DNA from 4 places in the Ramlibacter sp. PS3R-8 genome. Region 1 is predicted to be linked to each of the others. Evidence: predicted binding sites of a transcription regulator. Region 1 holds the regulator's gene; each other region holds the start of a gene.
The links. Region 1 encodes sigma-54, which starts transcription at its own class of promoters, with help from an activator protein. Its sites were predicted from a motif close to TGGCANGNAANCTGCTTT; they were not measured.

Region 1 (7,667 bases):
CGGCGCCGTCGGCGCGCGGCGGGCCGCCTGGGCTTCGGCCTTCAACGCACCCCAACCTGTTGCCGAATAGGCCCGCAGGCGCTCGAACCCGAAGCGCCGCATCAGGCCGGGCGCGATGTTGCAGGCGATCTGCGCGGCCTCGATGGCGATGGTGCCGCTGCCGCAGCACGGGTCGTACAGCGGCGTGGCCGCGTCCCATCCGCTGGCGGCGATCACGGCCGCGGCCAGCGTTTCCTTCAGCGGCGCCTCGCCCTTGTCCTCGCGCCAGCCGCGCTTGAACAGGGGTTCGCCCGACGTGTCCATGTAGAGCGTCACCTCGTCGGCCGACAGGTGGGCGAACACGCGCGCGGCGGGCCACTGGGTGTCGACGTCGGGGCGCACCCCGCCGCGTTCGCGAAAGCGGTCCGCCACCGCATCCTTGATCTTCAGCGCCGCGAAGTTCAGGCTCTTGAGCGGGCTCTGGTGGGCGGTGAGCTCGATCTTGAAGGTCTCGCGAGGCGTGAACCACTCCTCCCAGGGCACGCCCGCAGCGGCCGCGTAGAGGTCGTCTTCCGCGCGGTAGGGCTGGTGGCCGACCTGCACGAGCACGCGCTGGGCCAGGCGGGAGTGCAGGTTCAGCCGCTGCATCGCCTCCCAGTCGGCGCGCACGCGCACGCCACCGCGCAGCGTCTCGGCGGCCGTGCCGGTGATGCGCTGCACCTCGTCGGCGAGCCACGCCTCGACGCCGGCGGCGCAGGGCAGGAAAAGGGGGAGAGTGTTCACAGTTCCTTGCGCAGGTTGGCGGGGGCGATGCGCAGGGCGTCGCGGTACTTGGCCACGGTGCGCCGCGCGCATTCGATGCCCTGCTCCTTGAGCATCTCGGAAATCTGGCTGTCCGACAACGGCTTCTTGTTGCTTTCGGCGGCGACGAACTGCTTGATCAGCGCGCGCACGGCCGTGCTCGACGCATTGCCGCCGGTCTCGGTGCCCAGGGCCGAGCCGAAGAAGTATTTCAGCTCGAAGGTGCCGAACGGCGTCGACATGTACTTGGCCGTCGTCACCCGGGAGATCGTCGACTCGTGCAGGCCCAGTTCGTCCGCGATCTCGCGCAGGACCAGGGGCCGCATCGCCAGCTCGCCGTGCACGAAGAAGTTGCGCTGGCGCTCGACGATGGCGGAGGACACGCGAAGGATGGTGTCGAACCGCTGCTGGATGTTCTTGATGAACCAGCGCGCCTCCTGCAGGCGCTGCTGCAGCGCCTGGTGGCCTTCGCCCTTGTGCGCCTTCAGCGCGCCGGCGTAGACGTCGTGCACGCGCAGGCGCGGCATGACGTCCGGATTGAGCATCACCCGGAAGTGGACCCGGGCGCCGCGGCCGACCTGCGTCACCAGCACGTCGGGCACGACGATGTTGCGCTCGACGTCGATGAAGCGGCGGCCCGGCTTGGGCTCCAGCCGCGTGATCAGGCCGATCGCCGCCTTCACGTTGGGCTCCACTTCGCCGGTCAGCGCTGCCAGCCGCTTGACGTCGCGCTTGGCCAGCAGGTCCATCGGGTGCTGGCACACCTTGATCGCCGCGCAGCACGCCGTGTCGTCCGGAGTTTCCTCCGCCATGGCCCGCAGCTGCAGCAGCAGGCACTCGGCCAGGCTGCGCGCGCCGACGCCGGGCGGGTCCATCCGCTGCAGCAGGCGCAGCGCCATCGTGAAGCGGTGCTGCAGCTCCTCCTGCTGCGCCAGGTCGCCGGGCGCCAGGCTCGCAGCGAGCGCATCCAGCGAGTCCTCCAGATAGCCGTCGTCGTTCAGCGACTCGATCAGGAAGCGCAGCGCGGCGCGGTCCACTTCGTCCAGGCGCAGTGACAGCGCCTGCCGGTGCAGCCAGGAAGGCAGGGACTCGTTGCCGCGCGCCAGCTCCGTCGCATCGACCTCGCCGTCGCCGTTGTCGTTGCGGCGCGCCGCCGGCGCTTCGCCGCCCCACTCGCCGTCGTCCGGCACGGTCTCGGTGTTGCCGTCGCTCTCCCAATTGGGCGCGGCGTCGTCGCCATAGTCAGCCGGGTCCGCGGACGGCTCGGCCTCGCTGGCGGATGCAGGCGCGGCGTCGTGCCCGTTGGCCAGCGGCTCGAAGCCGGGTTCCGCTTCCGACGCCGGCCCCGGCGCGTCCGATGCCGCCGGCCCGAACTCCTCCGCGTGGTCGTCGCCCAGCACGTCGAGGAACGGGTTTTCGTCCAGCATCTGCTGGATCTCCTGGCCCAGCTCGAGGGTGGACAACTGCAACAGCCGGATCGACTGCTGCAGTTGGGGAGTCAGCGCGAGGTGCTGGGAAACGCGAAGGGAGAGCCCCTGTTTCATACTGCCGGCGGACGTCCTACATGCGGAAGTGCTCGCCGAGATAGACCCGGCGCACGTCGGCGTTGTTCACGATGTCGGCAGGGGTGCCCTGCGCCAGCACCGAACCTTCGCTGATGATGTATGCGTGGTCACAGATGCCGAGCGTCTCGCGCACGTTGTGGTCGGTGATGAGCACGCCGATGCCGCGCGACTTGAGGAAGCTGATGATGCGCTGGATCTCGATGACGGCGATCGGGTCGATGCCGGCGAAGGGCTCGTCCAGCAGGATGAAGCGCGGCTGGGTCGCGAGGGCGCGCGCGATCTCGACCCGGCGGCGTTCACCTCCGGAAAGCGCCACCGCCGGCGAATCGCGCAGGTGCTCCACCCGCAGGTCCTGCAGCAGCGCGGTCAGGCGCCGCTCGATCTCGGGCCGCGCCAGCGACGAGCCATCCGCGTTGCGCTGCAGTTCCAGCACCGCGCGCACGTTGTCCTGCACGTTCAGCTTGCGGAAGATCGAAGCTTCCTGCGGCAGGTACGACAGGCCCAGGCGCGAGCGGCGATGGATCGGCATGTGCTCCACCGGCCGGCCGTCGATGGAGATCTCGCCGCCGTCCGCGCGCACCAGGCCCACGATCATGTAGAAGGACGTCGTCTTGCCTGCCCCGTTGGGCCCGAGCAGTCCGACCACCTCGCCATTGGCGACGGCCAGCGAGACGTCCTGCACCACCTTGCGGCCGCCGTACGACTTGCGCAGGTGGCGCACTTCCAGCCGGCTGGCCGACGCGGCCACCGGCGGTTGCGCGTGCAAGGTCTCGGCGTCACCCATCAACGGCTCTCCGGCGGCAGCGTGGTGGAGGACCGCAGGCGCGGTGTCGGGCCGGACGGCGCCGGTGCCGCCGGTGCGGAGGCCGAGCTGCGCGGCGCGATGGTGGCGCGCACGCGGCCACCCGCGTTGGCCGGCGAGCCGCCCGCGGCGGCGCTGCCGTCCACGCTGAACTGGTCGTTGCTGTTGTCATAGGTGATGACGGAGCCACTGGTCTCGTCATTCACCGTCTCGCCGCGCAGCCGGCGCATCTCGGCGCGCCCGACGAACTTCACGCGGTCGGCGCGGCCGTCGTATTCGATGGTTTCGGCCTCGCCCTCGATGAATTCATCCGCGCCGTCGCGCTTTTGCCGGAAGAAGGCGCGCTTGCCGGGCTCGGCCGTCACGGTGCCGAACTGGAACCCCTCGGGGTCCTGCCGCACCGCGACGCGGGCGCCGCGGATGATGATGGACCCCTTGGTGACCACCACCTTGCCGCTGAACACGCTGGTCTGGCGCAGGTCGTCATACTTCAGCGAGTCGGCTTCCACGTTCATCGGCTTGGTGCGGTCGGCCTTTTCGGCGCCGGCCGGCGTGCCGGCCAGGGCAAGGGCCAGCAGCAGCGAAATGGAAGGGAGGATGTGGTTCATAAAGGCACGAATCTTGCTGTGATTGTAGCGACCCCCAATCGAAAAGCCCGCTCGCGCGGGCTTTTTCCCTTCGATCCCCCGCGTCGGATGTCGGGGTTTCGCTCCAGCTACTTCGACTTGCGCGCTTCGGCGACGAGGTGGTCGACGACCTGCAGGGCACGGTCCATGTTGCCGGCCAGGTCGCCGTCGACGTAGTAACGGCCCGCCACGCCCATCGCGGGAACCCCGTCCACCATGTAGGCGTCCTGCAGCTGCTTGGCGCGGCGCGCCTTGGTGGACACGGCGAAGGAGTTGTACTGCTCCTGGAACTTCGCCTTGTCCACCCCGTTCTTTTCGACGAAGGCGAGGATCTGGTCCTCCTTGGCGGTCGGCTGGCGGTTCACGTGGATCTCGGCGAACACCTTGCCATGCAGTTCTTCGACCTTGCCCATGGCCTCCAGCGCGTAGTACAGGCGCTGCTGCGGCACGAATTCGTCGCGGAAGGCCACCGGCACGCGGCGGAACGCCACGTCCGCCGGCGCCTTCTTCACCCAGGCGTTGAGCTTGGGCTCGAAGGCATTGCAGTGCGGGCAGCTGTACCAGAAGAATTCGACCACCTCGATCTTGCCGGCCGGCGCCTCGACGAGCGCCCGCTTCTCGAGCGCCCGGAAGTCCTTGCCTTCCTGGGGCGTGCGGACCTGCGCCAGCATCAGTCCCGGAAAGCCCAGGGCCGTGGTGCCCAGGACGGCCGCCGTGGCCGCCGGAAAGTCGCGTCGCTTCATTGCTCTGGTTCTCCTAGATTCGTTTCTGAGCGCGGCGCCGGCGCAATGGTTCCGCCAGCGGGTCAGCCTGCCGTCAGCGTTGCACCCGCACCAGCGCGGTTTCGAAGCCGCCGGCGTCGAGCTTTTCCTTCTGCCGATCGGCGTCGTCCTTGCTGGTGAACGGGCCCACCCGCACCCGGTAGACCTGGCGGCCGGCCTGGTCGCGTTCGGTCACCCTGGCTTCGATGCCCATGAGCGACAGCTTGGCCCGCTGCGCCTCCGCATCCTCGGACGTGCGGAAGGCGCCCGCCTGCACGAAATACATGAAGGGGTCGCTGCCTCCGGCGGCGCGCGCCGCGGCCAGGTCGCCCAGCGGATCTGCCGGCGCCGGCCGGCCCGCGACGGCGGGCGGCTCCGCGCCCTTCGGCTTGGCGGCGTCCTGCCGGCCGGGAAGGACGCTCTCCGAGGCCCGGGCCGCCGGCGGCGCGGCGGGCGGTGTGGCCACGCCCGGCGCGGGGGGCAGCGGCTTGGCCGGATTCTTGCCGTACAGCGGCGCGTTCGGGTCCCAGTTCTGGTTCTTGCGGGTTTCCGCCGCGTCCTGTTCCGCGGAGCGGCTCGGCCCCTTGTTCAGGAAGGGGATCGGCACCTTGGTGACGTAGACCGCCACCGCAAGGGCGGCAGCCAGCCCCAGCACGATGCCGATGATGATGCCGATGATGACGTTGCCGCGTTGCTTGTATTCCATGCTCACATCTTGTGGGGGGCACTCACCCCCAGCACAGCCAGTCCATTGTGCAATACCTGCGCACAGGCGGCCACCAGCGCAAGGCGCGCGGCCTTCAATTTCTCGTCTTCCACCAGGATTCGCTCGCTGTCGTAGTAGCTGTGATACGCCGCCGCGAGGTCACGCAGGTAGAAAGTGATGTCGTGCGGCGCGAAATCGGCCGCAGCCGCCGACAGCACCTCGGGATAGCGCGCCACCTGCACCATCAGGTTCAACGCGGCCGGGTGCTCCAGCGAGGACAGGTCCGCATCCGCAAGCCTTGCCGCATCACCGCCCCACGCGGCCAGCACCGAGCAGATGCGCGCATGGGCGTACTGCACGTAGTACACCGGGTTGTCATTGTTCTTCGCGATCGCCAGGTCGATGTCGAACGTGTACTCGGTGTCCGCCTTGCGCGAGACCAGGAAAAAGCGCACCGCGTCCTTGCTGGTCCACTCCACCAGGTCGCGCAGCGTCACGTAGCTGCCCGCGCGCTTGGAGATCTTGACCTCTTCGCCACCGCGCATGACGCGCACCATGGTGTGCAGCAGGTAGTCGGGATAGCCTTGCGGGATGCCCACGCCCGCCGCCTGCAGGCCGGCGCGCACGCGGGCGATGGTGCCGTGGTGGTCGGTTCCCTGGATGTTGACCACCTTGGTGAAGCCGCGCTCCCACTTGGTGACGTGGTACGCGACGTCCGGCACGAAGTAGGTATAGCCGCCGTCGGACTTGCGCATCACGCGGTCCTTGTCGTCGCCGTAGTCGGTGGACTTCAGCCAGAGCGCGCCGTCCTGCTCGTAGGTCTTGCCGGCAGCTTTCAGGCGCTGCACCGTCTCGTCGACCTTGCCGCTGGTGTACAGGCTGGACTCGAGGAAGTAGTTGTCGAACCGCACGGCGAAGGAGCGCAGGTCCAGGTCCTGTTCGCGGCGCAGGTAGGCGACGGCGAACTGGCGGATGCCATCGAGGTCCTCGACGTTGCCGCTGGCGGTGAACTCGCGGTCGTCGGCCTTCACCGTCTTCTTCGCCAGGAAGTCGTCGGCGATGTCCTGGATGTAGTCGCCGTTGTACGCGGCCTCCGGCCAGCCCGCGTCGCCGGGTTTGACGCCTTTGGCGCGCAACTGGGTCGAGCGCGCCAGCGTCTCGATCTGCACGCCGGCGTCGTTGTAATAGAACTCGCGCCAGACCGTCCAGCCCTGCGTTTCGTACAGGTTGCACAGCGCGTCGCCCAGCGCCGCCTGGCGGCCGTGGCCGACGTGCAGCGGCCCGGTCGGATTGGCCGAAACGAATTCGACCAGGATGCGCTGGCCATTGGACGGTTGCGTGCCGAAAGCACCGGCGCTGGCGAGCACTTCGCGAACGACTTGCTGCTTGGCGGCGGGCTTCAGGCGGATGTTGAGGAAGCCGGGGCCGGCGATCTCGACGGCATCGACCCACCTGGCGAACGCGGGCGTGGCCAGCAGGCTGTCACGCAGGGCTTCGGCCACCTGCCGGGGATTGCGCTTGAGGGGTTTGGCCAGTTGCATGGCCGCGGTGGAAGCCAGGTCGCCGTGCGCGGCCGCCTTGGGCAGCTCGAAAACCGCTTTCTCGCCGGCGCCGGGGGAAAGCGCATCCAGCCCGGCCGCCAGCGCGGCGAGCAACTCTTGTTTTGCTTGAAGCATTCGGGGGATTGTAGAGGGGGGTATTCGCGACGGCGGGGTGCGCTGCGCGCAACCCGGCCTACACGGGACGCTCGCCCGTACCCCGTAGGTCGGGTTCGCGCAGCGACCCCGACAACCCTCTACGCCCCGTACCCCCGCGCCAGGAACACCGCCGCCAGCGGAATCAACGGGATGATGTGGGCCTGCAGCATCACCAGCTTGCGCACCTTGCGGACCTCCTCGTCCGGCGGCAACGCGCCCGAGGCGCGCAGTTCACGCCGCCACCGGGAAAATCGCAAGGTGGGCTGGATCGAAATCAGCCCCACCGCCACGAACGCGGCGAGCTTGACGTACAGCAGCCAGTTGCCCCCGTACCACTCCGCGCCCTTGGCGCCCAGAAAAACGCGCGCCAGCCCCGTGGCGAACAGCACGCCCGCTGTGATGCCGTAGATGCGGTCCACCGTCACCAGCCGTTCCACGACTTTGGCGTTCATCCATTCGGGCCGGCACAGCGCAGCCTCGCTCGAGATGAAGACCACCAGCGCGAGGATGGCCAGCAAGTGGGCATAGGCCAGCAGGGATTCGAGGATCATGGTTGGTGCGCGGCCATCCAGAACTGCGGCTGCGCGTAGTGATGTTTGAGGAAGTCGATCCACAGCCGCACCCGCAACGGCAGGTGCTTGCGCTGCGGGAAGACGGCGTAGATCCCATTCGGCGGCGCGGCGAACGAGGCCAGCACTTCGACCAGGCGGCCGTCGGCGATCTCCTGCTC
Region 2 (7,667 bases), on a different contig from region 1:
CCGTCGGGAATCTCGCGCACGCCCGTCAGCTTGGGCGAGTACACCCACAGCCACTTGCGGTGGTACAGGTAGACGATGGGGCGCTCCTTCAGCACGCGCGCGGCGACCTGCTCGAACAACTTCTTGCGCTGTGCCGGGTCCAGGGTTTCGCGCGACTGCTTGATCAGTGCGTCGGTCTCGGCGTCGCAGTAGCCCGAATAGTTCAGGGGCTGCTTGCAGGCGTGGAAGCTGTACAGGTTGCCGTCCGGGTCCGGGCGGCCGCTCCACGCCAGCACGTAGGCCTCGAAGTCGCCCTTGTCCGCCATGTTCAGCGAGGTCGCGAATTCCGCCGCCTGGATCTTGACGTCGAAGCCGGCCTCGCGCGACATCGCCTGCACCACCAGCGCGATGCGCTGCGCATCCGAGGTGGTGGGCGTCACCAGCGTGAAGCTGGGGTTGGTGACGCCTGCTTCCTTGAGCAGTGCCTTGGCGCGGTTGATGTCGCGCTTGGGGATGGCCACGTTCCTGGCGAAGTTGGTGTTGCTCGGGGCGACCCACTGGTTGCCGACGATGGCTTCGTTGTCCATGACCACCTGGACCAGGCCCTGCCGGTCGAGCGACAGCTCGAAGGCCTCGCGCACGCGGGCATCGCGCCCGAGCGGGTTGGCCTTGGCCTTGTCGCTCTTGCCGATGTTGATGGTGATGCCCTGGTAGCCGATCTCGGTGATGCGCGAGGTCTTCAGCTTCTTCTCGTTGATGATCTTTTCCATGTCGCTCGGCGCGGCCCGCTCGATGAAGTCGAGCTGTCCGGAGCGCAGGTTCGCCAGCCGCACGGTGGCGTCCGGGATCGGCGTGTACACCACGCGGTCGAAATGGACGGCGGCCTTGTTCCAGTAGTTCGCATAGCGCTCCAGCACGATGCGGTCCTGCGCCACGCGCTCGACGAAGCGGAACGGGCCGGAGCACACCGGTGCGGCGCCGAAGCGTTCGCCGGCGGCCTGCGCCGCCTTGGGCGAAACCATCATCCCGGCGCGGTCCGTCAATTGCGCCAGCAGGGGCGAGAAGGGGGCGGCGAGGTTCAGCCGCACGGTGGACGCATCCACCACGTCCACGCTGGTCACCGGAGCGAGCTCGCCGCGCCGGTTGGAGCCGGCCATGTTCTTGTGCCGTTCGATGTTGAACTTCACCGCGGCGGCATCGAACTTCTCGCCGTCGTGGAAGGTCACGTCGGTGCGCAGCTTGATCGTCAGCGCCTTGCTGTCGGCCGACCACTGGTAGCCGGTGGCGAGCTGCGGCACGATGGCCAGCTTTTCGTCGATGTCGAACAGCTTGTCGCACAGGCCGGCGAACACCAGCCGGCCGACGAAGGTGCGCGCCAGCGTCGGGTCGAGCGCGTCCGGATCTTCGGCCAGGCCGATGCGCAGCGTTTGCGCCGAGGCTGCGAGCGTCGCAGCGCTCAAGGCCAGCGCGAGCAGCGGCCGCAGGATGGTACGGGTGAGGGAAGGCATGGGGCTCTCCTGGAAGTGATGAATCAGGGCGTGGGCACGGGATCGGAGGCGACGAAGGCGGACTGCAGCCGCTCCAGCCTGCGGCGCGCCGGCGCAAAAGCGATCGGCTGCTCCGTGGCGGCATGGGACTGGATCTCGCGCCAGAAGTGGCAGGCGGCGAAGTGGCCGTCGCCCGTCCCTTCGAGCAGCGGCGCTGTTTGCGAGCAGACCGGCTGCGCGTGCGGGCAGCGGGTGTGGAAGTGGCAACCCGGCGGCGGATTCAGCGGGCTGGGCACGTCGCCGCCGAGCACGGGCCTTTCGCGCCGTGCCGAGGGCTCTGGCCGAGGGATGGCCGCCAGCAGGGCCTGTGTGTACGGATGGCGGGGATTGGCGAACAGCGCCTCCTTGTCCGCGGTCTCGACGATGCGACCCAGGTACATGACGGCCACGCGCGTGGCGATGTGCTTGACCACCGCGAGGTCGTGCGCGATGAAGATGTAGGCCAGGCCGAAGCGGCGTTGCAGGTCCTGCAGCAGGTTCACCACCTGCGCCTGCACCGAGACGTCCAGCGCGGAGACGGCTTCGTCGCAGACGATCAGCTTCGGCTCCACCGCCAGCGCGCGCGCGATGCCGATGCGCTGGCGCTGGCCGCCGGAGAATTCGTGCGGGTAGCGCAGCGCATGTTCCGGCGCCAGGCCGACCGTGTGCAGCAGCTCCGTCACGCGTTCGCCTTCGCGTCCGCGGTGCAGGCCGTGCAGCCGCAGCGGCTCCGCCAGCGTCTGCCCCACGGTCATGCGCGGGTTGAGCGACGAATACGGATCCTGGAAGATGATCTGCATGGCGCGCCGCTGGGCCCGCAATGCGCCGGCGCCGAGCGTGCCGATGTCCTGCCCGTCGAAGACGATGCTGCCGGCGGTGGGCTCGATCAGCCGCAGCACCATGCGCCCCAGCGTCGACTTGCCGCAGCCCGACTCGCCGACCACGCCCAGCGTTTCGCCGGCAGCGATGCGCACGTCCACGCCGTCGACGGCGCGCACCAGCCCGCTCACGCGGCCGAACAGGCCTCGGCGCACCGGGAAGTGCTTGACCAGGCCAGCGGCCGCGACCAGGGGTTCGGTTTCGATCATGCGGCCACGGCCTCCGGCAGGTGCGGCACCAGCACGTCCGGGTCGAGCGGCGCGCGCCAGCAGGCGGACAGATGGCCGCTTCCCACTTCGGCCAGCGGCGGTGACTCGGCACTGCAGCGCGCGATCGCGAACGGGCAGCGATCGGCGAAGTTGCAGCCGGCGGGACGGCGCAGGGGGTTGGGCACCTGGCCTTCGATCGAGGCGAGGCGGGCGCGCACCACATCCAGCCGCGGGATCGAGCCGAGCAGGCCGACGGTATAGGGATGCTGCGGCTCGTCGAAGATGGCGCGCACGCTGGCCCTCTCGACGATGCGGCCGGAATACATCACCGCCACTTCGTCCGCGACTTCGGCGACCACGCCGAGGTCGTGCGTGATCAGGATCACCGCGGTGCCGGTTTCCTGCCGCAGCGTGCGCATCAGCTCCAGGATCTGCGCCTGGATGGTGACGTCCAGCGCGGTGGTGGGCTCGTCGGCGATCAGCAGCCGCGGCTCGCAGGCCAGCGCCATGGCGATCATCGCGCGCTGGCGCATGCCGCCCGACAGCTTGTGCGGGTAGTCGTGGAAGCGCTGCTCGGGCGCGGGAATGCGCACCTGGCGCAGCACCTGCAGGGCGCGCGCCTCGGCATCGGCGCGCGACAGCTTGCGATGGCGCTGCAGCCCCTCGACGATCTGGTCGCCGATGGTGAAGGCCGGATTCAGCGACGTCATCGGCTCCTGGAAGATCATCGCCATGCCATTGCCGCGCAAGTCCAGCAGCTCGCGCGTCGGGGCGCCCACCAGCTCGCGGCCTTCGAAGCGGATGGAGCCGGCCGTCACGCGCCCGGGCGGGTCGGGCACCAGCCCCATGATGGACAGGGCCGTCACGCTCTTGCCGCAGCCGGACTCGCCGACGATGGCCAGCGTCTTGCCGGCCTCGACCGAGAAGCTGACGCCGTCGACCGCCGGAAAGCTGCCGTCATCGGTGGCGAACTCCGTGCGCAGTCCGCGCACTTCCAGCACGGCCATCAGTGGGCGCCCCCGCGTTGCTGGTGGAAGCGCGCGATGTGCGCCTCGATCGCGTCGCGATCCGTCAGGCCCACCGGGTCGTTGCGGCTGGCCAGGCAGGCCATGAAGGGCTGGAAGCGCTCCAGGCTCTTGCGGTACAGGCGCTCCAGCTCGCGCATCGGCTCCTCGTGGTCGTCCACGCGAATGTCGAGCTGCGGGTGGTCCTCGTCGGCGTGGATGCGCAGCGCGGCCGACTGCTTGCCGCGCTTGTCGCCGCCCGCGGCCTCGCCGGCGGCCATCGCCGCGAGCAGCCTTTCGGCCAGGTCGAGGCCTCTGGCTTTCTCGTACGCATCCGCGGTGGCCTGCAGCACAGCGGGGCCGGCCAGCATGTTGCCGGCGACGCTGAAGTCCTCTTCGGTGCGGTGGCCGCACCAATCGATGCACGCGGTGCCCGTCCACGCGGCAGCGCGGCCGTGCGCCGGCAGCACATGCAGCTGGCGCTGGTCCCGGCCGGCGTCCACGGAGGTCAGCAGATGGACCACCTGCTGCGGCGAATGGCCTTCCGCCAGCAGCGCCATGCCTTTCGGCCCGTACAGCGGGTTCATCAGGGCTTGCGTCGACAGTGCGCCCACGCCCCGGCGGGTATGCACGCACAAGGCGCCGACGGCGAAGAAGCGGCTGGCGATGGCGACGCCGAAGCGTCCTGCTTCATCGCGCGCCAGAATCGACCACGTCATGCCACCTGCCTCCGCTGTTGCCCCAAGAGAGGGCGATTCTGGGGGAAAGCAGGTTCCGCACCAAGCGGGCAAACCAGCACGCCGGCGCACGCCATAATGGCGCCCTCGCCGCCGTAGTTCAATGGATAGAACGAGCGCCTCCTAAGCGCTAGATGCAGGTTCGATTCCTGCCGGGGGCGCCAGCGGCGCGTGCTCAGAGCACCAGGTCGGCCGCCACCAGCGGCGGGCTGCCGGTCAACTCGATACGCAGTTCGGCCTGCACGTCGCCATCGGTGCTGGCCACCAGCACCCCGTTGACGTAGCGCACCTGGCCCGCCCCGGTGAACGTTGCACTGCCAATGAAGACGAAGACCTGGTTGCCGGCGACCAGCGCGTTGGCGTCGATGGTGGACAGGTCGATGAGGTCGCCAGCGCGGTTGCCGTTGCCGGCGAAGTCGGAGATGACGTCGGACAGGCGCGGGGCGCTGTCGGCGGTGCTGTCGTAGTCGAAGCGGTCGCGGCCGTCCCCTCCGATGAGCGTGTCCGAACCCGCACCCCCCTTCAGCCAGTCGTTCTCCAGGCCGCCATCGAGTGCGTTGGCGCCGCTGTTGCCGGTGAGCTTGTTCCTCTGGACGTTGCCTGTTCCGGCGACGTCGCCCGTCCCCAGCAACTGCAGGTTCTCGATGTTCGCGCCCAGCGTGTAGGCGATGAGGGACCGTACCATGTCCACTCCTTCGCCCGCGGCTTCCCGCGCCTCGCCGGCCGCGTTCACCACATAGGTGTCGTTCCCCAGTCCACCGCGCAGCGTGTCGATGCCGCCGCCGCCCTTCAACACGTCGCGTCCGCCGGCCGCCAGCACCGTGTCGGCCTGTGCCGAGCCTGTGATGGTTTCGTTATCGTCGTCTCCCAGGATCTGGACCCGGTCGAGCCCGGCGCCGGAGGTGTGGAAGTCGAAGAAGACGAAACCGGAAAGGTCGACGGCGGCCGCGTCTCCCATCGTCACGCGGAGAGTGTCTCCGGGGTCCACCGCATCGGGGTCCATCGGGTCCACGAACGGCTCCGTCCCGTCGATGACCAGGTTGGCCGCGAGACCGGCGCCGACTTGAGCGGCATGAATGGTGGCGATCGCCGCGTAAGGGGACGGGGATTCGAACTCGATTTCCTCGATGCTTTCGATGGTTGCAGCGCCGAGGTTGGCGCTGCCCGCGAGCAGGATGCGGTCGAAATCCTCGTCTCCCTTGATGGTATCGCCCGCCATCTCACCCGCGAGAAAAACGAAAGTGTCGTTGCCCGCCGATCCTTCCAGATAGTCCGCGTTGCCGCCGCCGCGGATGGTGTCGTTGCCGCCGCCGCCGGTGACGTAGTCGACGAGCCCGTCACCGACGATGAAGTCGTCCGCAAAGGTGTCGCCGCTCGTGTGACGCCGGACCTGGAGCACCTGCCCGATGATGTCGGGCGTCGTCGGTCCCTTCGTGAAGAACGTGGCCACCTGGCCGTCCAGCATCCCGGCCACGCTCGTCTGGGTGTCGGAGACGAAGGTGTAGCCATTGTCGCCCGTGGCCAGGCGCTCGCCGTTGGCCGGGTCGACCAAGGTCCACCTCGGGTCGAAACCGAACTCCGCGTTGGTATTTCCGACGAAGATCATCCCGTTGGAGAGCAGGGTCGTGGAAGGCGCGGTGTCGTTGAAGTCGTTCTGGGAGATGTCGGTCCAGCCGCCGCGCGTGCCGGCGGCGTCGAAAAGCGCGAGGGTGATGTCGGTGTCGCCCGTGTCGCTCCACCCGGTGTCCTCGTAAGCGATGGCGAAGCCGCCGTCCTGCAGGGCCACGACGCTGGGGTTCAGGTTGCCGCCGACGTCGTCCAGCAGGGTCGGCAGCTTGCGTTCCGTGCCGTTGGCCTCGTAGACGGCGTACCACACCTCGCTGGCGAGGCCGTCGATGCGGTGCCAGGCGATCGCGAAGCCGCCATCGGCCAGGGCCGCGACGCTGGGGGCCTGGTCGTTGGCGACGCTGGAGTCGACGGCGAAACTCATGACCGGTCCGCCATCGTTGTCGCGGATGTTGACGCGGACGTTGTTGTTGCCGCCCACCGATACCTGCATCGCGAGCACGAAGCCGCCCTCGGCCAGGGCCGTGACGTCGACACCGGAGACCGAGCTGAACATGGCATCGATGGGCGTCACGCCGAGGACGGACTCGCCGGTCGCGCTGACGATATCGAAAGACGCCTGGCCGCCGTCAATCCCGTTGAACGACCCGCCGATGACCACGTTGCCGTTGCTCAGTTGCGATGCCGAGCCACCCGTGCTGCCGAGGAACGATCCGTCGCCTGTCTCCTCCCCGTCGGCCGAGAAGAAGGCCTCGTAGATGTGCGCGCCGTCATCGCCAACCACGGCGACGCCTCCGCCGTCCAGGCTGGCAGCGTCGGCGTTTCCGGTTCCAATCGGGTTGAGGTCCGCCTCGAAGGCGAACGAGTAGGTGACGGAAAGAGCTGCCAAGGGACTCTCCAGCGAAGGGTGGAGCGCCATTGAACAGCAGAGCCAGGCTGCGACCCCCGGCTCTTTTCATTCGCACACACGGCTTACAGATTGGCGCACTTGCGCCGGGTCCGCGCGTTTCAGAGCACCAGGTCGTCCGCGACCAGCGCCGGCGCGCCCGTCAGTGCCACCTGCATCTCGGCGGCCACGTCGCCATCCATGTTCAGCGACAGCACGCCGCCCGCATAGCGCGCCTGGCCCGCGCCGCTGAAGGCGGCGTTGCCAATGAAAGTGAACGACTGGTTGCCCGCGGCCAGCACGTTGGCGTCGAGCGTGGAGAGGTCGACCCGATCACCGGCGAGGCTGCCGTTGCCCACGAAATCGCTGATGACGTCCCTGCCCGGACCCGCCAAGCTGTCCGAGGAAGCATTGAAGTCGAAGCGATCGGCACCCGTGCCGCCGGCCAGCGTATCGGTGCCGGTACCGCCGGCCAGCACGTCGTCGCCGCCGCCGCCGCCCAGCATGTCGTTCCCGCCGCGGCCATTGACGCGGTCGCTGCCGCCACCGCCGGCGATATCGTCACGCAGGGACGAGCCGGCGATGTCCTCGGCATCGGCGTCGCCGACGATGACGATCCGGTCGTTCTCGCTGCCACCGGTGTCGAAGTCCTGGAAGGTGAAGCCGGCCAGGCTCACGTCGGTGTCGCTGCCCATGACGATGCGCAGCGTGGTGGCGGAGCCGGCCAGGTCGCCATCGACGATCAGGCCCGCGTCCAGGCCCGCGCCGACCTGCGAGGCGCCGATCGTCACGGTGAGGGGGGCGGACGTGGGGCTGAAGAACTCGATCTCCTCGATGGAGGTCAGCACCGCGCCGGACGCGTTGCCATTGGCGGTGAAGAA
Region 3 (7,667 bases), on a different contig from region 1:
CTGCAGATCCATGCCCTCGCGCAACTGACGGCCGAACTTCTCGTTCATCACGTCGTCCGACAGGTACGTGATGTGTCCGATCATGCGGGCGATGCGCAGGCCGCGCTTCGGGATCACGCCGTGCTGGTAGAAGTGGCCGCCGTGGAAGTCGGGGTCGGTGACGATGGCGCGGCGCGCCACCTCGTTGAAGGCGATGTTCTCGGCGTTGAGGTTTGGCGCGCTGGCGATCACCACCGCGTGCCGCACCCGTTGCGGATGCTGCAGCGTCCACGACAGCGCCTGCATGCCTCCGAGGCTGCCGCCCATCACCGCGGCCAGCGTGCGGATGCCCAGGCCGTCGAGCAGCCGGGCTTGCGCATCGACCCAGTCCTCCACCGTCACCACCGGGAAGTCGGCTCCGTAGACGCGGCCGGTGTCGGGGTTTTCGTGCATCGGCCCGGTGGAGCCGAAGCAGGAGCCCAGGTTGTTGACGCCGATGACGAAGAAGCGGTCGGTGTCCACGGGTTTGCCGGGGCCGATCATGGTGTCCCACCAGCCTTCGGATCTCTCCTGGCCGGGATACACGCCCGCCACGTGATGCGACGCATTGAGCGCGTGGCAGATCAGCACGGCGTTGCTGCGCTGCGCGTCGAGCGTTCCGTAGGTCTCGTAGGCCAGCGAGTAGCCGCGGATGGAGGCGCCGCTGCGCAAGGCGAGCGGCGCGTCGAACTGCATGGACCGTGAAGTGGCGATCAGCGTCATGGAAACGAAAAGCCCGGCTCCGCTGTGGCGGGCCGGGCTCGGCCTGTCTTTAGCGGCATTTATTGAGCGCCCGCAATCGAGGCAAATCGGCGCTGGGGGAAGTATATCAACGCGGAACGCCGGGGTCGCCTGCGGCGAACCCGGCCTACGGGCGGCGCGGTTTGCGGCGTTTGCAGGTCGGGTTGCGCGAAGCGCACCCCGACACCCATGTCACTCTCCGAAAGCGCCGGGCACGTCCGCGCGCAAACCCCAATCCGCTGGCACGACTCCTTGTCGAACGAAGCGATGAAAGCTCGAATACGGCCAGTCCCTCGCCTGCGCGACCAAACCATGTTTCACTGGATTGACATGGATGTACTCGACGTGTCGCGCGAAATCGTCGTCATCCCGGATCTGGTGCTCCCAGAAGCGCCGCTGCCACAAGGAGCGCTCGGTGCCGCGTCGGGGCAGCGACGATGCGGGATCGAGCAGCCGCCGGCACAGCAACTGTCGGGTGAACCGCCGCTTGATGAGCATCCAGCGCAGGGAGAAGTCCGCATCCTGTTCGGGCAAGGTCCAGATGGCATGGAGGTGGTCCGGCATGACGACCATCGCGTCGGTTCGAAACGGGTGGTCGGCCTTCGTGGCCGCAACACACTCCCGCAACAACGGAACGTGGTCGACCAGCCAGCGCGACTGCCGGTCCAGGAGGGTCACAGTGAAGAAGTAGGTGGCGCCCGGTGTGTTGGCGCGGATGTAGCGGGACATCCAGCCATAACGCGGTGGAGCGCCACGCAACGTCGCCCGATCGGAGGACGCCAGGACGTCGGGGTCGCGTTCGCGAACCCGACCTACGAAGTCCGCATCCTCGTAGGGGGTTGCGCGCAACGTATCCCCGGCGTCAGCGCCGCACCCTCGTAGGCCGGGTTGCGCGCAACGTATCCCCGGCGTCAGCGCCGCACCCTCGTAGGCCGGGTTGCGCGCAGCGCACCCCGGCGTCAGCTCGCCAGCGCCAGCACCCCCAGCACCAGGAAGATCCCCGCCCCAACCGTGTGGACCAGCTTGATCGGCACCCGCCGCATGATCCGCTCGCCCAGCCAGACCACCGGCGCGTTGGCGAGCATCATGCCCAGCGTCGTGCCCGCCACCACGGCGGCCCAGGAATCGAAGCGGGCGGCCAGCATGACGGTGGCAATCTGCGTCTTGTCGCCCATCTCGGCCAGGAAGAAGGCCACGACCGTGGTGAGGAACACGCCATAGCGCGGCGCCTTGTCGACATCGTCCGCATCGAGCTTGTCGGGGATCAGCATCCAGATCGCCATCGCGATGAACGAGCCGCCCAGCACCCAGCGCAACACGTCCGGTCCGAGGGCCGACGTCACCCAGCTGCCGACCGCGCCGGCGAGCGCATGGTTGACGATGGTGGCGGCGAAAATTCCCAGCACGATCGGCCAGGGCTTGCGAAAGCGGGCGGCCAGGACCAGGGCCAGCAGCTGCGTCTTGTCGCCCATTTCGGCGAGGGCGACGATGCCCGTGGAGACGAGAAAGGATTCGATCAAGACGGCGGAAAGTGTACCCAGCCCGGAATGCGCACGCCGATGGCGCACTTTTTGCTTTTTTTGGTGCGGACAGCTGCCAAGCCGCCAAAACGCACCATCAACAAGCATTCCTCCGGAGACAAAAGACATGGAAGCACTAAAACAGGGATCGGACGTCCTGTTCATCCTGCTCGGCGCAATCATGGTGCTGGCCATGCATTCGGGCTTCGCCTTCCTCGAACTCGGCACCGTCCGCAAGAAAAACCAGGTCAACGCGCTGGTGAAGATCCTGGTCGACTTCTCCGTTTCCGCCGTCGTCTACTTCCTGGTCGGCTACTCGGTGGCGTACGGGACCAGCTTCCTGGTGGGCGCCGACCAGCTGGTGGCCAGGAGCGGCTACGAGCTGGTGAAGTTCTTCTTCCTGCTCACGTTCGCCGCGGCCATCCCGGCCATCATCTCGGGCGGCATCGCCGAGCGCGCCCGCTTCGGGCCGCAGCTGGTCGCCACCGCCATCATCGTCGGCCTGGTCTATCCGCTGTTCGAAGGCGTGGCCTGGAACCAGCGCCTGGGCGTCCAGGCCTGGATCAAGGACCTGACCGGCGCCGAATTTCACGACTTCGCCGGCTCCATCGTCGTCCACGCCATCGGCGGCTGGCTGGCCTTGCCGGCGGTGGTGCTGCTCGGCGCACGCAGCAATCGCTACCGCAAGGATGGCGCGATCTCGGCCCACCCGCCTTCCAACATCCCCTTCCTGGCGCTCGGTGCGTGGGTACTCACCGTCGGCTGGTTCGGCTTCAACGTGATGTCCGCGCAGACCATCGACAAGATTTCCGGGCTGGTCGCGGTCAACTCGCTGATGGCCATGGCGGGCGGCACCATCGCCGCCACGCTGCTGGGCCGCAACGATCCCGGCTTCGTCCACAACGGCCCGCTCGCCGGGCTGGTGGCCGTCTGCGCGGGCAGCGACGTGATGCATCCGCTCGGCGCCCTGGCCGTCGGTTCCGCCGCCGGCGTGATCTTCGTCGTCATGTTCACCCTGACCCAGAACCGCTGGAAGATCGACGACGTGCTGGGCGTCTGGCCGCTGCACGGCCTGTGCGGACTTTGGGGCGGCATCGCCGCGGGCATCTTCGGCAGCCAGGCGCTCGGCGGCCTCGGCGGGGTGAGCTTCGGCGCCCAGGTCATCGGCAGCCTGCTGGGGGTGGGCTGGGCGCTGCTGAGCGGTTTTGCGCTCTACGGGCTGCTCAAGGTCGTGATGGGCTTGCGGCTGTCCCCGGAAGAAGAGCACGAGGGCGCCGACCTGGCCATCCACAAGATCGGTTCGACCCCGGAGCGGGAAGTGAACTGGTGATGACGGGCGGGCTGTGGGCTGGCCGTGTGGCAGTTTCCACCAAAGCGGCCTATCGCTCGACGTCCGGTAGAACCCTGACAGACGAAAAACCACTTTGGCGCGCATAATATCGGCCGTGGGCCCCGCGAGGGTCCACTGTTTGCGGTGTTTAGTCGGTCTCGCGTGGTTTTGATTGCGTCTTGCGGACTCCATCGCGTTGTGCGTTTCTTTTAGCGGAGTCCTTTCATGGGCAACAAACTTTACGTGGGGAACCTTCCCTATTCTTACCGCGACAGCGACATGGAACAGGCTTTCGCCCAGTTCGGTACTGTCACCAGCGCCAAGGTCATGATGGAACGTGACACCGGTCGCTCCAAGGGCTTCGGTTTTGTCGAGATGAGCAGCCCCGCTGAAGCGCAGGCTGCCATCGCCGGCATGAACGGCCAGCAAATCGGCGGCCGTGGCCTCGTGGTCAACGAAGCCCGTCCGATGGAACCCCGCAGCGGTGGCGGCGGCGGCGGCTTTGGTGGTGGCGGCGGCGGCGGTGGTCGCGGCTTCGGCGGCGGCGGCAGCGGCGGCGGTGGTGGTGGCGGCTACGGCGGCGGTGGCGGCGGTGGCCGTCGCGAAGGCGGTGGCGGCGGCTACGGCGGCGGCGGCAGTGGCGGCGGCGGCGGTGGCCGCGACCGCTACTGATCATTGCGCAATCCAGGGCCGACGCGCCCTGTAGACAAAGGGCCTGCGGGCCCTTTTTTCATGGCCGGGCCGGCCTGCCCCCTCTGCAGTGATTTCCTCCATAATGTTTTTGTGGGTCTTGCAGTTCCACTCGGGTTGCGGTGACAGGTGCCTATCGCGTCGCTTTCAGTTGAATGCGTTTTCGGGACTCCATCGCTTCGGTTCAATGTTTTTCAGGAGTCCCTGTAGATGGGCAACAAACTGTACGTAGGCAACCTTCCCTATGAGGTGCGCGACAGCGACCTCGAACAGGCGTTTGGCCAGTTCGGCCAGGTCAGCAGCGCCAAGGTGATGATGGACCGCGAGACCGGTCGTTCCAAGGGCTTTGGTTTCGTCGAGATGGGCAGCGACCAGGAGGCGCAAGCGGCGATCAGCGGCATGAACGGCCAGTCCATGGGCGGCCGCAGCGTCGTCGTGAACGAAGCGCGCCCGATGGAAAACCGTCCGCCCCGCAGCGGTGGCGGCGGCTTCGGCGGCGGCGGCGGTGGTTACGGCGGTGGCGGTGGCGGCGGTGGCCGCTCCGGCGGCGGCGGTGGCTACGGTGGCGGTGGCAGTGGGGGTGGTGGCGGCCGCCGCGAAGGCGGTGGTGGCTACGGCGGTGGCGGCGGCCAGGACGGCGGCTTCCGCAGCCCGTACGGCGCCGGCCCGCGCGGCGGCGGCGGTGGCCGCTCCGGCGGCGGGGGTGGCGGCGGGTACGGCGGCGGTGGCGGCAACAGCTACTGAGCGTCGATCACGCCAAGACAAGAGGCTCCTGCGGGAGCCTTTTTCATGGGCGTCGGGGTGCGCTGCGCGCAACCCGACCTACAGGGATTCCGGCATTCCGCATTGACCTCGCAGGCCGGGTTGCGGCGCAGCCGCACCCCGGCGCTATCGAGTTTCCCGATGCTTGCGCGGCTGCCCCGCCATCGCCTTGTCGAACAGCGCATCGGGCAACACGCGCAGCAACTTCGCCACGATGCCCATCTGCCATGGAATCACGCGGTAGCTGCGCCCCGCCGCGATGGTGCGGAAGGCGGCATCGGCGAAGCGTGGCGCCTTCATGAGGAACGGCATGCCGTAGCGATTGCGCTGCGTCAGCGGCGTGTCCACGTAGCCCGGCGCGATGGTCACCACGCGCACGCCATGCGAACGCATCTCGCCGCGCAGGCTCTCGCAATAGCTGATGACGGCGGCCTTGCTCGAACAATAGGCGGCATGTCCCGGCAGGCCGCGGATGCCCGCCACGCTGGCGATGCCCACCAGCGTGCCGCTGCCGCGACGCACCATCGCATCGATGAAGGGATGGAACGTCGCCGCCAGGCCCACGTTGTTGGTGGCGTAGATGCGAGCGATGACGTCCAGGTCCTCGCGCATCCCCGTATCCACGCCGACGCTGATGCCGGCGTTGGCGATCACCACGTCGGGCACGCCTTGCGCATCGATGCAGGCGCGGCCGGCCGCGACGATGCTGTCGGTCTGCGCCACGTCGGCGCCATAGACACGAAAGCGTTCCGCCGGGATGCCCTGCGCCTGCGCCCACTGCGTGATGTCCGCGGCGCGCCGCGCCGACAGTGCCAGCCTCCAGCCGGCCTGGTGATAGCGCCACGCCAGCGCCTGCCCGATGCCGCTGGAGGCGCCGGTGATGAAGACGAGGCGATCCATTCCTAGGGGGCGGGCCGCGCCTGCAACGTACCGCGCACCCGGCCTTCCAGCTGCAGCACGCGATCGAGGTTGTCGTAGGCCATGCTGTCACCCACGAACACGTCAGCGCCGCGCGTCAGCCGCACCGGCCGGTTGGACTTGACCTGCTCGGTGTCCATGAAGGCGTGCAGGAACTCGCCGCGGATCTCCATCGGCTCCTGCGGCTTGCCGGCCGCGTCGAATGTCGTCCGGGTCACGACCGCATCGCCCATCAACTGCACCTCGCTGCCGTCGCCGTTGCTCAGCGCACGCTTGGCGGTGGCCACCGTCAGCGCCCCCTTCTGGTTGTACGAGCGGATGCGCGGCGAGTCGATCTCGGTGATGTCCGTGTCGGGGTAGTGACGCGCCTCGACGCCGTGGATTTCGGTCTTCAGCCGCCCCGCGGGGTCGAACGACTTCACGGAGAAATTGCGCAGGAAGTGGTCCGGCTCGTGCGTGGGCGTGCTTTTGACGCCTGGAGCGGAAAAGGTGGGTGTGTTGCGCGCCAGCCAGTAGGTGCCCAGGGCCAGCAGGCCCATCAGGATGATGGGCAGGTAGATGGTCAGGCGGTCCCAGGCGCGGCCGAAACCGCGCTGTTCGGTCACCCGTAGGCCTCCAGCAACTGCGCGTAGCGGCCCGAAGCCACCAGCAACAGGTCGCAGAACTCCCGCGCGGCGCCATGGCCGCCCCGTGCCTGCGTGACATAGCGGGCCGCGGAACGCACCTCGACATGCGCATTGGCCGGTGCTGCCGCGAAGGCGCAGCGGCGCAGCACCGGCAAGTCCGGCCAGTCGTCGCCGATCGCCGCAGTCTGCGACCAGGCGATGCCCAGCGCCGCCAGCGTCTGCTCCGCCGCCGGCCGCTTGTCCTCGGTGCCGTAGTGGACGTGCGTCACGCCCAGCGATTCGAGCCGCTTGCGCAGCGGCTTCGAATCGCGGCCGGTGATGACGATCGGCGTGATGCCGCCGCGCTGCAGCAGCTTCAAGCCCAGGCCGTCCAGGATGGAGAAGCGCTTGAGCATTTCGCCCTCGTCGCTGACCAGGATGCCGCCGTCGGTCAGCACGCCGTCGACGTCGAAGATCGCCGCCCGCATGCCTTGCGCGGCGAGCAGCAGCTCGGGCGGGAAGGTCAATGCGGGCACGACCACCTCAAATCACCTTGGCGCGCATCAGGTCGTTGGAGTTGACCGCCCCGACCAGCAACCCGTCCCCATCCACCACCAGCACGCTGGTGATGCGGAACTGCTCCATCAGCTGCGCCGCCTCCGCCGCCAGCGAGTCGTCGCGGATGGTGCGCGGGCCGGGATGCATCACCTCGTGCGCCTTGGTGTTGCGCAGGTCCACGCCCTGCTCGATCAGGCGGCGCAGGTCGCCGTCGGTGAAGATGCCCAGCACGCGGCCGGCCTGGTCGACCACGGACGATGCGCCCAGGCCCTTGCGGCTCATCTCGCGCATCAGCTCGGTGAACGACGCATCCGGCAGCACGCGCGGCACGCTGTCGCCCTTGCGCATGACGTCGCTCAGGTGCGTCAGCAGCTTGCGGCCCAGCGCGCCGCCCGGGTGCGAGCGCGCGAAGTCCTCGGTCTTGAAGCCGCGCGCGTCCAGCAGCGCCACGGCCAGCGCGTCGCCCAGGGCCAGTTGCGCGGTGGTGCTGGCGGTGGGCGCCAGGTTCAGCGGGCAGGCTTCCTT
Region 4 (7,667 bases), on a different contig from region 1:
TCCACGTCGATGGGCAGGCCGGTGCGCTCCGCGAAATGCTCGAAGAACGGCTGCTCCTTGTTCTTCTGGATCAGGCCGGTGGCCAGTGGCTGGCCGATCGCCTTGAACTTGATGCGGTCCTGGGCGGCGGCCGGCAACACCAGCAGGGCGGCCAGGGCCGCGGCGGCGAGCAGTTTCAGGGAAGGAAGCGACATGTGGGACTCCTCGGGTGGAACGAAAGGGGGGGATGCGATCAGTAGCCCAGCGCCCGCGGCAGCGCGAGGACCAGGGGCGGGAAAAGCATGCAGGCGACCAGTACCCCGTACATCAGCGCGATGAAGGGCCAGACGTTGGCCACCAGCTCGCGCATGCGCACGCCGGTGATGCCGCAGACGACGAACAGCACCACGCCAACCGGCGGCGTGAGCATGCCGATGACGAGGTTGAGGACGAACAGGAAGCCGAAGTGCAGCGGGTCGATGCCGTACTGGATGGCGATGGGGTGCAGCAGCGGCACCAGCATGATGTAGGCCGCGTTGGACTCGAGGAACATGCCGACGATGAGCAGCAGCACCGCCACCAGCGCCAAGTAGACCAGCGGGTTGTCCGTCAGCGCCTTGAGCAGCACCGTCAGCGTTTGCGGCAGCAGGTCCACCGTCATCAGGTAGGTGATGACGGAGGCGAAGGCGATCAGGGCGCCCACCATGGCCGAGGTGATCGCGGCGCGGACGACGATGCCGGGCAGGTCGGCCACCTTCAGGGTGCGGGTGACGAAGAAGCCCAGCGCCGTGGCATACACCACCGCGATCGCGGAACCCTCGGTGGCGGTGAACGCCCCCCCGACGATGCCGCCGATCACCAGCACCGGCATCGCCAGCACGATGGCCGAGCGCCGCAGTTCGGTGAACACCACGCGCAGGCGGAATGGGGCACCGGTCACCGCCCAGCCGCGCCGCGTGGCTATCCACGAGCACAGCGCGATGAAGCCGATGGTGATGATGATGCCGGGCACCACGCCCGCCATGAACATGCCGCCCACCGACACCGAGGAGCCCGCCATGAAAGCGTAGACGATCATCGCGCCGCTGGGCGGGATGATCGGCCCGAGGTTGGCCGCCGCGGCCACGATGGCGGTGGCGAAGCCCTTGTCGTACACCTTGGACAGCGAGGGCACCAGCGTGGCGGACAGGGCGCTGGCGTCGGACACGGCAGCGCCGGAAACGGTGGCCAGTCCCGCGCCTGCGAGCATGGTTACGTGCGCAAGGCCGCCGCGCACCCGGCCGACCATGGTGTTCGCCAGGGCGATCAGCCGCTCGACGATGCCCGCCTTGATCATCAGCTCGCCGGCGAGCATGAAGAAGGGGATCGACATCAGCGGGAACGAGTTGACCGCATGCATCATGCGTTGCGGCACCATGGACAAGTCGACGCCGGTGGCCAGCAGCGCTATCAGGGCGGCCACGCCCATGGCGAATGCGATCGGCAGGCCCAGCAGCGCCAGGCCCATGAAACCGGCGATGACGGCCCCGCTCATTCCGCACCCCCGATGTGCTTGGCCGGCGGACCCGCGATCACGATGTGCAGGAGGTGAAAGGCACTGAACAGCGCGCCAACGGCCACCGGCACGATGAACCACCCGACGCTGATGTCGACGGTGGACATGAGCTCGTCCCATTGCTCGCGGCAGGTGCGCACGGCGGCCCAGCAGATGGCGAGCATCATCGCCGCCCCCGCCGCAGCGCCGGCGCGCCGCAGCGCGGACTGTCCGGCCGGCGGCAGCTTGTCCACCACCAGGTCGATGCCGATGTGGGCGCCGTCGCGCACGCCCAGCGGGATCGCCAGGAAGATGGACCACACGAAAGCCAATCGCGCGATTTCGTCGGCCCAGTCGATCGACTCGTTCAGGCCGTAGCGCAGCGCGACCTGGGAGGCGACGACGTTGACCATCACCGCAACGGAGGCCACCAGGACGACTGTCAGCAGCCTGTCGGCCGCGTAGAGCAGGCGCAGCGGCCAAGCCGGCGCGGCGTGCGCGGCCGGCAGGGGAAGAGCCTGTTCCATGGCCTGTTTATCCATCGCCTCAGTGCTTGGCCGCTTCGCTCAGCACCTGGTTGACCAGGTCGGCACCGGCGCGCTTTTTCACGCCATCGATCACGGCGGGCAAGGCGATCTTGCGCATTTCCGCGCGCGCGGCGGGCGAGACCTCGGTGTAGGTCATCCTGGCCTTGAGCTCGGCAAAGCGCCTGGCATCGTCCTCGGCGGCCAGCTTGCGCTGGTGGGCGATGGTGACAGTCATGGCGTCGCGAACGGCCTTCTGGAACTCGGGCTTCAGCTGTTCGAAAGCCCGCTTGCTGGCCACCACGGCGATGAAATCGAAGAAGTGGCCGGTGTTGGACAGGTGTTTCTGCACCTCGCTGTAGCGGTTGGCCGCGATCACCGAGTAGGGGTTTTCCTGGCCGTCCACCACCCGCTGCTCCAGCGCGGAATACAGCTCCTTCACGTCCATGGCTACCGGGTTGGCGCCCAGGGCGCGGAAGGTGTTCAGGTGGGTTTCGTTGGGCTGCAGGCGGACCTTCAGGCCGTCGAGATCCGCCTTCGAGCGGATCGGTGTCTTGCTGTTGGTGACGTGGCGCATGCCCAGTTCCATCCAGCCCAGCGAGATGAACCCTTTGTCCTGCAACTTCTTGTCGATCGCGTCCCCGACCGGGCCGTCGATCACTCGAAAGGCCGATTCGCGATTGGCGAAAACGAAGGGCAGGCTCACCGCCTCCAGTTCCGGTGCGATGCGCGAGAGGAACGCGGCGCCGACCCAGGTGATCGCCAGCGTGCCGGAACGCACTGCGTCCACGTTCTCCTTGGCGCCGCCGAGCTGCATGGCGGGGAACACGTCCACCTGCAGCTGGTTGTTGGTGAGGCGCGCCAGTTCCTTCTTGAACACCTGGTCGACCGCCACGCTCGACGGGTGTTCGCTGGCGAAGTTGCCGGCGATTTGCAGCTTCTGCTGCGCGGCGGCGGGCAGCGCGGCGCCAAGCGCGAGCAGGGCGGCGAAGGCGATGCGGGTGATGGTGCGAGTCGGCATGGCGGGTCCTGAAGTTCAGCGGGGTGAATCGAGCAGCCGCGCGATCGCGTCGGGCAGGCCGCGGTGGGGTTTGGCGGGCGGCATCGCGAAGCTGCCCTGGCGGGGGCGGCCCGGCTTGAGCGCGGCCAGCGTTTCGGCGTGGCGCACCGCGCTGGAGACGCCGTCGACCACGGGCACCGGTAGCCAGCCGTGCAGCGAACGCGCCAGGCCCGCCAGCGGCGCGCCGGCCAGCACGATCACTTCGGCGCCGTCTTCGGCGACGGCACGTTCGGCCAGGGCCTGCAATGCCTGCGCGTGTTCTTCCTGCACGCTGGAAATTCCCGAAAGCGGGCGATCCAGCGCGCGAATGCTGGCCAGGCGCGGGCCGAAGCCGTAGCTTTCCACCACCTCGCGGTACCAGGCCTGGATGCGCTGGGAGATGGCGATGATCGAAATGCGGTGCCCGAGCAAGTGGGCGCTGGCGAGCGCCGCCTCGGTCATCCCGGTCACCGGGACCGGCAGCACTTCGCGCAGGCCCGAGAGACCGGGGTCTCCGAACGCAGCCACCACCACGGCGTCGTAGTTCGCCGCGTGTTCGGCGGCGAGCTGCGCAGTGGCATAGGCTCCGATCAGCGCCTCGAAGCGGGTCTCGATGTAGGCCACGCCAAAAGGCGCGGTCAGCACCTCGACCTCGGTCCCCGGCGACGCGCTGCGCTGCGCCTCGGCGCGGATCAGCGCGGACACGCTGTCGGTGGTGTTGGGATTGATCAGCAGGATGCGCATGGTGGCGGGTTCCTCAAGGACGCCTGGGCAACAGCGTCGGCGTGCCGCACGGCAGGAACCTGCCGCGACCGGCCTGGCCCGTGAACGACTGGCCGTCCCACACCACTTCGCCTCTGCTGAGGGTCAGGCCGGGCCACGCTTTCAGCTGCATGCCTTCGTAGGGCGTGTAGTCCACCGCGTGATGCAACTTGCGGTTGTCGATGGCCAGCGCGCGCTCGTCCCAGACCACCAGGTCTGCGTCGCTGCCGACGGCGATGGTGCCCTTGCGCGGATGCAGTCCGTAAGCCTTGGCGGGGTTGGTGGCGGTCAACTCCACGAACTTCTGCAGCGTGATGCGGCCGGCCAGCACGCCCTCGGAATACAGCAGCGGCAGCCGGGTCTCCAGGCCGGGAATCCCGTTGGGGATGTGGCGGAAGGCCACCTCTTCGCCGCCGGGCTTCTTGCCCTGCGCATCGTCGTAGCGGAAAGGCGCGTGGTCGGACGAGAACACCGTGAACAGCCCGTCGCCGAGGCCGTCCCAGATGACCTGCTGGTTGGCCTTGTCGCGCGGCGGCGGGCTGCAGATGCAGCGCGCGCCCTGGTAGCTGTCGTCGATCCCCAGGTCCTCCGCGGTGAGGAACAGGTACTGCGGGCAGGTCTCGGCGAACACCGACAGTCCGTGCGCACGGGCCCAGCGGATCTGCTCGATGGCTTCGCGGCCGGACACGTGCACGATCAGGATCGGCACGTCCACCAGTTCGGACAAGGCGATCGCGCGATGCGTGGCCTCGCGCTCCACCAGCATCGGCCGGGCGTGGGCATGCCACCGGGGCGCGGTGCGGCCGGCGGCCTCCAGCCGTTTGGTCAGCCACTCGATGCAGTCCGCGTTCTCTGCATGGATCATGGCCAGCGCACCGTGGGTGCGGGCGACGTCGAGCACGTCCAGGATCTGCCCGTCGTCCAGCTTCAGGTCGTCGTAGGTCATGTAGACCTTGAACGACGTATAGCCCTGCGAGATGAGGCGCGGCAATTCAACGGCCAGCACGTTCGACGTGGGGTCGCTGACGATCAGGTGGAAGGCGTAGTCGATGCAGGCCTTGCCTTCGGCGCGCGCGTGGTAGTCCACCACCGCGGCTTCGAGCGACTGCCCCTTCATCTGCGCGGCGAAGGGGATCACGGTGGTGGTGCCGCCGCAGGCCGCCGAGCGCGTGCCGGAGAGGAAGTCGTCGGCCATCTTTGCCGGACCCTCCATGGGCTGGTCGAGATGGCAGTGCGCGTCCACGCCACCGGGCGTGACGGTGCGGCCGGCGGCGTCGATCTCGCGCTGCCCGGGCGGCAGGCCGGCGCCGAGCAGGGCCACACGGCCGTCGCGGATGCCGATGTCGCAGTCGAACGTGTCGCTGGCAGTGGCGACACGCGCATTGCGGACGACCAGGTCGAGAGCGTCGGCCATCACGAACCGGCCCGGCGCACCACGCGAGTGCAAGGCAGGCTCCAAGAAAGTGCGGACAGTCTTGTCGACAATCTTGCTATGGGTTTCAGGTGGAGAAATCCGGTCACTGTCATGGTGTTTCGAGGGACAACTTGCAACTTCCGAGCCATGGCGACGGTTCGCGACGCCCAGTTGCACTGCCGCGAATATGGCCGAAAGGAAGACGTTGCGGCGCAGGTGTTTACACTAATGTCGACAATCGGTCGCAAAAGTCGCCGGCCCGATGCTTCATACTGCGCCTGAGTCCGACCTCCACAGGAACCTGAACCGTGTCCCGAACCTTGCGCCTGGGGGTGCTGACCCCGTCTTCGAACACTGCGCTGGAGCCGCTGACCAGCGCGCTGGTCGCGGCGCTCCCGGGCGCCAGCGCCCACTTCTCGCGCTTCAAGGTCACGGAGATCGCTCTGGATGCCGCGGCCCTGGGGCAATTCGATGACAGCAAGATCCTGGCGGCGGCCGAACTGCTGGCAGATGCCAAGGTGGATGTGATCGGCTGGAGCGGCACGTCGTCGGGCTGGCTCGGCTTCGACCGCGACCGCAAGCTGGTGGAGCGGATCCGGGAGCGGACCGGCATCGTGGCCACCACCGCTGTACTGGCACTGAATGACTTGCTGGCGCTCAAGCAGGTGCGCCGGCTCGGCCTCGTCACCCCTTACACCGCTGACGTCCAGCAGAAGATCGTCGCGAACTACGCCGCGCTGGGCATCGAGGTGGTGGCGGAACGCCACTTGGGCATCCGCGTGAACCACGACTTTGCCGGCGTTACTGCGAAGACGCTGCGCGAGCTGATGGCCGAGGTGGCGCCAGCGCGCCCCCAGGCCATCACGACCTTCTGCACGAACCTGAACGCCGCACCGCTGGCGGCGCAGGTCGAAAGCGAGCTCGGCATCCCGCTGCTCGATACCGTCAGCACCACCGTCTGGGGGATGGTCCGCGCTGCGGGCGCCTCGCCAGCGTCGATCACCGGCTGGGGGGAGCTGTTCCAATGGACGTGAGCCGCAAGGGCACGGGCAACCGCGCGGAGCGCGAGAAGACGGTCGACGAGATCTACGAGCGGATCTACGTCGCCATCCTCGAGCACCGGCTGCACCCGGGCACCAAGCTCGGCGAGGAACGCATGGCGGACATCTTCGGGGTCAGCAGGGCGCGCGTGCGGGAGGTGCTGGCCCGCCTGGCGCACGAGCAGATCGTGGAGCTGTTCCCCCAGCGCGGCGCCTATGTGGCCAAGCCCACCACCGAACAGGCCCGCGATGTCTTCGAGGCGCGCCGGCTGATCGAGCCCGCCGTGCTGCGTCGGCTGATCGACACGCTGACGCCGGAGAAGACCCAGCGGCTGCGCCAGCACGTCGAACTGGAGGCGGATGCGCGCCGCCGGGGCGACAAGCGGGCCGTGATCCGCCTGTCCGGCGAGTTCCACACGCTTTCGGCGGAGCTTGCGGGCAACTCCGCGCTGGCGCGCAGCATGCGCGAGCTGTGCATGCTGACCTGCCTGACCATCTTCCTGTACGACGCGCCGACAGCGCAGAGCTGCCGGGATGACGAGCACCAGATGATCATCGATGCGGTGGCCAAGCGGGACCGCGCCCGCGCGGAAAAGCTGATGCTCGACCACCTGGACCATATAGAAGGCAGCCTGCAGCTCGATCAGAGCAACGGCGAGGCTGACCTGGAGGCGATCTTCCGGGGGTGACCGCGCTGTGCAGAAAATCACGAACCCTCGTGTTCACTGCCGTCGCGCTGCAAATCTCTTTACGCAGGGTTTACTCCCACAGGGGGGTCTCGCGCGTTGAGGGAACATATCCAGTTCTCTCACAGCCTGCCATGCACCATATGACTTACAAATCTCTTTGGCGTAGCTTGCCCTGGCTTGCCGCGCTCATGCTGTCCTGGTTCTCCCTGGCCGCCTTCGCGCAGCAAGCGCCACAGGGTGAAGCCGAGGTAGACCCTCCCGGTCGCGTGGCGCACATCAGCGCCCGCCAGGGCGAGGTCGTCTTCGCCCCCGACGGCGAGGACGAATGGATCGAGCTGCCGCAGAACCGGCCGCTGACCGACGGTGACCGGTTGTGGAGCGACCGCGGCGCGCGGGCCGAGATGCAACTCGACACCGCCACCCTCCACGTCGGCGGCGAAACCCATGTCGGCGTCAGCGTCCTGGACGACAAGGCCACGCAGCTGATCCTGGAGCAAGGCTCCATGAACGTGCGCTTGCGGGAACTGGAGCCAGGCGAGAACTTCGAGGTCGACACGCCCAACGTCGCGGTGCGCATGGTGCAGCCTGGCGACTACCGGGTGGACGTGGACGACAAGGGCGGCCAGACCCGCGTGACGGTGCTGCTCGGCGCGGTCACGGTGTTCGGCGACGGGTCGCAGTCCATC

Region 2: a site for sigma-54 is predicted at 4,362-4,379, ahead of WG902_RS06930 (DUF1028 domain-containing protein). Genes of this name have one in related genera too.
Region 3: a site for sigma-54 is predicted at 2,320-2,337, ahead of WG902_RS05095 (ammonium transporter). Genes of this name have one in related genera too.
Region 4: a site for sigma-54 is predicted at 5,383-5,400, ahead of hydA (dihydropyrimidinase). Genes of this name have one in related genera too.

What each region holds. Positions count from the first base shown of each region.
Region 1 is NZ_JBBHGT010000006.1:20,684-28,350, forward strand. It holds gene WG902_RS18460 (THUMP domain-containing class I SAM-dependent RNA methyltransferase) at 1-762, opposite strand, end outside; gene rpoN (RNA polymerase factor sigma-54) at 759-2,324, opposite strand; gene lptB (LPS export ABC transporter ATP-binding protein) at 2,341-3,129, opposite strand; gene lptA (lipopolysaccharide transport periplasmic protein LptA) at 3,129-3,755, opposite strand; gene WG902_RS18480 (thiol:disulfide interchange protein DsbA/DsbL) at 3,863-4,516, opposite strand; gene WG902_RS18485 (SPOR domain-containing protein) at 4,590-5,240, opposite strand; gene argS (arginine--tRNA ligase) at 5,243-6,916, opposite strand; gene WG902_RS18495 (DUF2214 family protein) at 7,036-7,488, opposite strand; gene WG902_RS18500 (LysR family transcriptional regulator) at 7,485-7,667, opposite strand, start outside.
Region 2 is NZ_JBBHGT010000001.1:1,465,682-1,473,348, forward strand. It holds gene WG902_RS06915 (ABC transporter substrate-binding protein) at 1-1,487, opposite strand, end outside; gene WG902_RS06920 (ABC transporter ATP-binding protein) at 1,511-2,593, opposite strand; gene WG902_RS06925 (ABC transporter ATP-binding protein) at 2,590-3,600, opposite strand; gene WG902_RS06930 (DUF1028 domain-containing protein) at 3,600-4,316, opposite strand; tRNA gene WG902_RS06935 (tRNA-Arg) at 4,424-4,498, shown strand; gene WG902_RS06940 (calcium-binding protein) at 4,510-6,789, opposite strand; gene WG902_RS06945 (hypothetical protein) at 6,909-7,667, opposite strand, start outside.
Region 3 is NZ_JBBHGT010000001.1:1,077,344-1,085,010, reverse strand. It holds gene metX (homoserine O-succinyltransferase MetX) at 1-741, opposite strand, end outside; gene WG902_RS05105 (REP-associated tyrosine transposase) at 952-1,488, opposite strand; gene WG902_RS05100 (TMEM165/GDT1 family protein) at 1,719-2,276, opposite strand; gene WG902_RS05095 (ammonium transporter) at 2,407-3,609, shown strand; gene WG902_RS05090 (RNA recognition motif domain-containing protein) at 3,835-4,281, shown strand; gene WG902_RS05085 (RNA recognition motif domain-containing protein) at 4,510-5,043, shown strand; gene WG902_RS05080 (SDR family oxidoreductase) at 5,188-5,961, opposite strand; gene lptC (LPS export ABC transporter periplasmic protein LptC) at 5,964-6,584, opposite strand; gene WG902_RS05070 (KdsC family phosphatase) at 6,581-7,072, opposite strand; gene WG902_RS05065 (KpsF/GutQ family sugar-phosphate isomerase) at 7,128-7,667, opposite strand, start outside.
Region 4 is NZ_JBBHGT010000001.1:1,130,322-1,137,988, forward strand. It holds gene WG902_RS05310 (TRAP transporter substrate-binding protein) at 1-194, opposite strand, end outside; gene WG902_RS05315 (TRAP transporter large permease) at 233-1,513, opposite strand; gene WG902_RS05320 (TRAP transporter small permease) at 1,510-2,040, opposite strand; gene WG902_RS05325 (TRAP transporter substrate-binding protein) at 2,060-3,058, opposite strand; gene WG902_RS05330 (aspartate/glutamate racemase family protein) at 3,074-3,820, opposite strand; gene hydA (dihydropyrimidinase) at 3,834-5,252, opposite strand; gene WG902_RS05340 (maleate cis-trans isomerase family protein) at 5,561-6,286, shown strand; gene WG902_RS05345 (GntR family transcriptional regulator) at 6,277-6,981, shown strand; gene WG902_RS05350 (DUF6600 domain-containing protein) at 7,149-7,667, shown strand, end outside.